3 regions of the Chelatococcus sp. HY11 genome follow, and region 1 is predicted to be linked to each of the others. Evidence: riboswitches for the same ligand, from Rfam matches in the RefSeq annotation. Region 1 holds a riboswitch; each other region holds the start of a gene.
What was found. Region 1 has a riboswitch for thiamine pyrophosphate ahead of thiC (phosphomethylpyrimidine synthase ThiC). Riboswitches for the same ligand answer to the same signal wherever they lie in the genome.

Region 1 (2,261 bases):
GGCCCCCATGATCGCGCCTCATATCGATTTCATGACCGACGACCTCGCCGATTTTCTTGGGCGCATGCGTGACCGTCGAGGCGAACCGTAAAGGTTTGAATCAACAAGGGCGCCTTTCAACGCCCTTGTTCGCTTCCGCCAGTCTCGGCGTTCTTTTCAGTTGACCAAGTTTTTGTGCGGCCAATCCTTTATTTGGCGAAGCGCCCCTCGTATTTGAACTGCGGCGCCGCCTTCAACTGGTCCTTCGTCGCATTCATGCGTGCATTCCACTTCTTGTCCGCCTCGCTCCACGTCAGCATCAGCGCGGACGGAGCAACAGCAACGTAATGCGTGCCCATGCCGAGGAAGCCCCCTACAGAGAGGATGTAGGCACGGATCGACGTCCCATCGACAACCGCGTCCTCGATCTCGCCAACGTTCTCGTCGCCGGCGTTCCTGACATTCAGCCCTTTGAGCGAACTGGCCAATGCCCCTTGCTCAACTGTGACAAAGCTTGGCCCCTGAGCAGGCGTCGGTGCATTCTGTGCAAACGCCGCCGTCGAAAGTCCAATAGCCGCGATTACAACTGCGATCCGAACCATACTTAAATCTCCTGAAATTCACAGCGGATGGATATCCGTATTTCCGTTATTGAGAATGGCGTCGGTACGATTTTGTTCCATGGCTCTATTTCGCCATGTGTTCTTTGTTTTTGCGATAATTTGTAAGTTCTTCCCGCGCAAAAGCCGCTCACCAACGGACCTGCCGCAGTGAGTCCATCGCCGGCTCCGCAGGCGCATTGACAGCACGGTCATAACCGCTCATTCTCATCGCCTGTTCCGAGGGGGGCCCCGTGAGGGGGCTGAGATTCCGCCGGCTTGTGAAAGAGCACCGCGGTGACCCTTAGGACCTGATCCGGGTCATGCCGGCGAAGGGACGGAAAAGGTGCAAGGCTCCTCACGATTCCATCAGATCGCTGTCACCCGGATCTTCTCAAACCAGGAGTGCATCCGCTTGAACCCAATTTCGATCCTGTCGGATCGGAAATGGGCTCGCTCGACCGCATCGTCTTCACGCGAAGCCCTATCCACTTCGCTTGAGAATGCCGTGGGCGGAGGCTCTCCTCATTAACGAACCGGGGCGCCTTCGCTCCGGCGAGGGTTCTCCGGAAAAGGAGATCCATGAACATTCATCAGCCATCCAAGGCGCATGCGAAAGCGCGCCAGACCATCACCCCAACGCCCGCAGCCGTCACCACCGGCGCCGTCGCGGGATCGGCCAAGATCTATTCCACCGCGCCGGATCATCCCGAGATCCGCGTTCCCTTCCGCGAAATCGCGCTTGATCCCGCCTCCGGCGAGGCCCCGTTCCGTGTCTATGACACTTCCGGCCCCTTCACCGACCCTGGGGCCGCCATCGATCTCAACAGCGGCCTCGCCCAGCCCCGCGCGCCATGGCTCGCGACGCGCAGCCTGACCGCGATCGCGCCACGCGCGGTGAGACCGGAGGACAACGGCAATATCGCCCCTGACAAGCTTGTCGCGCCCTGCCCAGCCGAACGCGCCGTGCTGTCCGGCCGAGCCGGGCAGCCGGTCACGCAGCTCGACTATGCCCGCGCCGGCATTATCACCGAGGAGATGGTCTATATCGCCCATCGCGAGAATCTAGGCCGCGCGGCGATGCTCGCGGGTGCGCAGGAGCGCCGCGCCGACGGCGAGGACTTCGGCGCCGCCATCCCCAGCTTCATCACGCCGGAATTCGTGCGCGAGGAGGTGGCGCGGGGCCGCGCGGTCATCCCCGCCAACATCAATCATCCCGAGCTCGAGCCCACCATCATCGGCCGCAACTTCCTGGTGAAGATCAACGCTAATATCGGCAATTCGGCCGTCACCTCCTCGGCCGCCGACGAGGTGGAGAAGCTGGTTTGGGCCATCCGCTGGGGTGCCGACACGGTGATGGACCTTTCCACCGGGCGCAATATCCACAATATCCGCTCGTGGATCATGCGCAACGCGCCCGTGCCCATCGGCACGGTCCCGATTTACCAGGCGCTGGAGAAGGTAGACGGCGACCCGGCGAAGCTCGACTGGGAGGTGTTCAAGGACACGCTCATCGAACAGGCCGAGCAGGGCGTGGACTATTTCACGATCCACGCCGGCGTGCGTCTGGCCTATGTGCCCCTTACGGCGCGGCGCGTCACCGGCATCGTCTCGCGCGGCGGTTCGATCATGGCGCGCTGGTGCCTCTCCCATCACCGGGAAAGCTTCCTCTATGAGCGCTTC
Region 2 (2,261 bases), 1.5 Mb from region 1:
GGCCGGCGTGATCAAGGAGGAAGTCTTCGTTGCCTTTGCGATCGAGGTCGACGATCTCGACGCCGTGGCCGAGCGGCTTGCCAGGGCTGGTATCGCGGCGCGCAGGGTCGGGCCGCGTCTGACGATCGCCGCGCAGGACGCTCACGGCGTCGCGATCGCCTTCGAAACCGCGACGCGCGGTGGCGGAAAAGCATAGCGCCGGCCAGGCTAGCGCAAGAGAGGCATGGCGCTAACCAGTCTTGGCGCTAACCGGGCATGGCGCGGACCAAAATGGCGCAAACGCGGGGGCAACGATGGACGGTATCCTTCTGGTCAATTTCATCGACTTTCTCGTCGATTTTGTCATTTCGATCCTTCTCGTTGCCCTCTATCTCGCGGTCTACACCTTCGCAACGACCCATAACGAGTTCGAGCTCATTCGCCGCAATGTCGTCTCTGCGGCGCTGTCCCTCGGCCTCAGCCTCGTCGGTTTCGCCCTGCCGCTGTCGAGCGCCATCGTCAACACGACGACTGTGCTCGCGCTGGTGCTCTGGGGCATCATCGCGCTGGTCGTGCAGATCATCGTCTACTGGCTCGTGCGCATCCTGGTGCCGAATTTGACGGAGCGCATTGCAAAGGGCGAGATCGCGGCCGCATGTCTCCTTGGCGCGGCCTCGCTGTCAGCCGGCATCATCAATTCCGCCTGCATGACGTTCTGACGGGCGACATGAGGCTTGCGGTTCACGCCTGAACACCTCATTTTAGGAAGACATGGCTTGGGGTGCCTCGCTTCGCGGGGCTGAGAACATACCCATCGAACCTGTCTGGGTCATGCCAGCGTAGGGAGCCGCGAATGGTTCAGGATAATTCCGCGCGTCAGAACGAGGTTGCCATCATCGGTGCCGGCGTGATCGGCTTGTCGATCGCCTGGCGGCTCGCGCAGCGCGGCCTTCCCGTCACTGTCTTCGACAAGGGAGAGGCCGGCCAGGGGGCGAGCCACGCGGCCGCCGGCATGCTGGCCGCATGCGCCGAGATCGAGCCCTCCGAAGAGCGGCTGCTGACCCTCAACCGGGCAAGCCAGGCGCTCTGGCCCGCTTTCGCCGCGGAGCTCGAAGCCGCGAGCGGCCTGCCCGTCGAGCTGAGGACGGAGGGCACCCTCATGGTGGCCCTGACGGCCGACGATGCGGCCAAGCTGCGCAATCACGCGGAGTTGCAGGGGCGGCTTGGCCTGCCTGTTTCGTGGCTGAGTGGCCGCGATCTCCGGCGGCTGGAGCCGGCGCTTGCCCCTGGCGTCGCCGGAGGGGTGTCCTCGCCCGAGGACCATCAGGTCGACAATCGCAAGCTCGCGCAAGCGTTACGCGTGGCGGCCCTGCGCGCGGGCGTCACGCTCGTCGAGAACACGCCGATCGAAGGCCTGTCCCTCAAGGACGGCCGCGTTGCCGGCGTCATCACCGCAGCCGGCCTGCGGGAAGCGGGCAGGGTGGTGCTGGCAGCGGGCCCCTGGTCACGTGGCATTCCTGGCCTCCCGGCCGAGGCGCGACCGGCGGTGCGTCCTGTGAAAGGGCAGATGCTGGCGCTCGCGATGGACCCGGCGGCGCCTCTTCTGAGACATGTTGTCTGGGCTCCGGGCGTCTATCTCGTACCGCGCCTGGATGGCCGCCTCATCGTCGGCGCGACCGTCGAGGAAAAGGGCTTTGACACGGCGATCACCGCCGGCGGGCTCCTGTCGCTGCTCCACGCCGCATGGCGCGCGCTCCCCGGCATCGAGGAACTGCCAGTGCTGGAGACCTGGGTCGGCCATCGCCCCGGGAGCCGTGATGACGCACCGATCTTCGGCGCCGGGCCGGTTGAGGGGCTCGTCTATGCGACAGGGCACCATCGCAACGGTATCCTGCTCACACCAATCACGGCCAAGTTGATCAGTGATTTCATCCTGAGCGGCAAGATGGACTCCATGGCCGAACCATTCGGCTTCGGCCGCTTTATGCGCGCGGCGGCGGCATGAGCGGATCCTTTTTCCGGGCTAAGGGCCTATTTATGACACGCGGCGAAACGACGAAATACTACGGCACTTCAAATCGTTGACCGCCTGGAGTTGAAAAGATGCCTGAACTCATCCGCGTGAACGGCGAGGAGGCTGCCCTGGAGGTGGCGACTGTCGCGGAACTCGTGGCAAGCCACGTCGCGGTCGAGGCGCGCGGCATCGCGGTGGCCCTTAATGGCGCCGTCCTGCCCAGGGCGAAGTGGCCCGAGACGCGTCTGACCGCTGGCGATCGGGTGGA
Region 3 (2,261 bases), 1.6 Mb from region 1:
GAGGAGAGCATCCTCGAAGCCGGACACGGAGAAGCCAATCTTCTTGCCCTTCAGGTCCGCCAATGACTTGATGGGGCCATTCGCCAGCACGGTCACGGTGTTGAGCGGCGTTTCCACAAGGGTGCCGAAGCGGACGAGGGGGATGCCCGCCGCGTGGTCGAGATAGAGGCTTGGCTGGTAGTGCACGCCAATGTCGGCCTGGCCGGATGCGATGGCACGCGGCACGATCGACGGATCCGACGGCGGCAGCAGCTCGACGTCGAGGCCCGCCTTGGCGAAGAGGCCAAGCTCCTTGGCCACCACCATGGGGGCGTGGTCCGGATTGACGAACCATTCGAGCAAGACCTTGATCTTTTCGACCTTATCCGGAGGGGCGGCCGAAGGCGTCGTCTGCGCGAAGGCGCCCGTGGCCGTTGCGAGACCGAGGGCGATTGTGAGAAGGGCTCTGTGGATCATGGCGTGTTCCTGTGCGCGGGGCGGTTCAGGTGTTCTGGGCCCAGGGGGTGAGACAGGGGGTGAGGCGATCGACGATGCCTCGCAGCGCGAGCGTCATCGCGGCCAGAATCAGCATCGCGGCAAACATCGTCTCGGTCTGCATGCGGGCATTGGCCTGTACCATGACAAATCCTAGACCGGCCGACGCGCCGACCCATTCGCCGACAACCGCGCCAAGCGGCGCGAGCGGCGCCGCGACCTTGAGGCCAGAGGCAAGGCCGGGCAGGGCGAGCGGCAGGCGCACATGAACGAGCGTCTGCCAGTGGGTGGCGGTCGTCAGGGCCGTCGCATCGAGCAGGTCGGGATCCGTGCGCCGGAGCCCGTCGGCAAAGGCCGAGGCCACCGGAAAGAAGATGATGATCGTCGTCATCACCACCTTGGAGGCGAGGCCGAAGCCGAACCACAGCACCAGGACCGGCGCGAGGACGAAGACGGGAAAGGACTGCAGCACCAGCACAAGCGGCCATACGAGCCTGCCGAGACGGGGCAGGGCCGCGATGGTGATCGCGGTGCCGATGCCCAGGGAGGCCCCCAGCGCAAAGCCCGCCAAAATCTCCCACAGGGTGGTGAGGCTGTTCGTCAGGAGAAATGACGGCTGGCGCAAGAAAACCGCGGCGACCTCCAGCGGCGGCGGCAGGATATAAGCCGGCGGCCGGGCCATCCAGATCAGGGCTTGCCACGCTACGACAAGCGTTGCTGCGATGCGAAGGGCGGCCAGGGTGACGCGCATGCCGTCCAGCCTCAGGACGCTTCGCGGCGCGGAGGGGCGAGGGGGGCAGGACGCGGTCTTGCAAGGCACATGGCGTGAACCCCAGCGAACGAGCCAGGATCAGGGCGATGCGAAGACGAGAGCGGGGTGTCGGGAAAGCCCATGTTCCGTTCCTACGCCGGCATCACCCGGATCAGGTTCAAGGGTCCAGCTCACCGCTATCTCAGTGCCGTACGGCACCCCCCTCGGAATGTGACAACTCTATGGGAAAAGCCCGGACGGCTGTCAAGCGGAGCCTTGGAACGAGTCCACCCGCGGGATGGTGCCGCCCGCCGCTCATTATTCTGCTGCATCGCGCGCCCTTATGCTGGCAGTTGCGGATAATCCCGCAACCTTCACCGATGCAGGGAGTTGATCCTCGATCAGAGCCTTAATCCGGGTTTTTTAATCAGATCTGCTTACGCAACTGCGGGCGGCGGTAACATTTTGAAAGGATTAACCATGATAGCCTGCGCGAAATCATGGTGAACCCTCGATAGCATCGGTAGGAACTCTATATGCGGCACATGGTCTTGATCGCGACGGCCTGGATGATGGGAACGGGCGCTGCGGCGGCGAATTTCACGCAGTGCATCAGCCAGATCAGGGCAGATGCAGCGCGCGCCGGCATCAGCCAGAACGTCATTGCCCAGGCATTGGCCATCAACCAGCCGGACGACAAGGTCCTGCGGCTGTCCAAGGTCCAGCCGGAATTCAAGACGCCGATCTGGGACTACATGGGCTTCCTCGTCGATGAGGAGCGCGTGCGGGATGGGCAGGCGATGATGCGCAAATACGATCGCGTCCTGCGCGCAGCCGAGCAGCGTTTCGGGGTCGATCGCCATGTCATCGCCGCGGTGTGGGGGGTCGAGACCAATTTCGGGTCGGAGGCGGGGGACAACTTTCTCCCGCATGCCCTCGCGACGCTCGTCTGCGAAGGGGGGCGGCGCCAGGCCTTCTGGCGCGGCGAGCTGATGGCCGCGCTCAAGCTCGTCGACCAGGGCGATCTTACGCTTGA

Region 2: another riboswitch for thiamine pyrophosphate. It lies ahead of thiO (glycine oxidase ThiO); the one in region 1 lies ahead of thiC (phosphomethylpyrimidine synthase ThiC).
Region 3: another riboswitch for thiamine pyrophosphate. It lies ahead of KIO74_RS04775 (ABC transporter permease); the one in region 1 lies ahead of thiC (phosphomethylpyrimidine synthase ThiC).

What each region holds. Positions count from the first base shown of each region.
Region 1 is NZ_JAHBRX010000001.1:2,562,152-2,564,412, forward strand. It holds gene KIO74_RS11710 (pyrimidine 5'-nucleotidase) at 1-91, shown strand, start outside; gene KIO74_RS11715 (PRC-barrel domain-containing protein) at 189-581, opposite strand; TPP riboswitch at 812-933, shown strand; gene thiC (phosphomethylpyrimidine synthase ThiC) at 1,161-2,261, shown strand, end outside.
Region 2 is NZ_JAHBRX010000001.1:1,087,998-1,090,258, reverse strand. It holds gene KIO74_RS05185 (VOC family protein) at 1-196, shown strand, start outside; gene KIO74_RS05180 (DUF350 domain-containing protein) at 294-698, shown strand; TPP riboswitch at 747-841, shown strand; gene thiO (glycine oxidase ThiO) at 833-1,984, shown strand; gene thiS (sulfur carrier protein ThiS) at 2,083-2,261, shown strand, end outside.
Region 3 is NZ_JAHBRX010000001.1:988,954-991,214, forward strand. It holds gene KIO74_RS04770 (ABC transporter substrate-binding protein) at 1-453, opposite strand, end outside; gene KIO74_RS04775 (ABC transporter permease) at 482-1,225, opposite strand; TPP riboswitch at 1,358-1,460, opposite strand; gene KIO74_RS04780 (lytic murein transglycosylase) at 1,762-2,261, shown strand, end outside.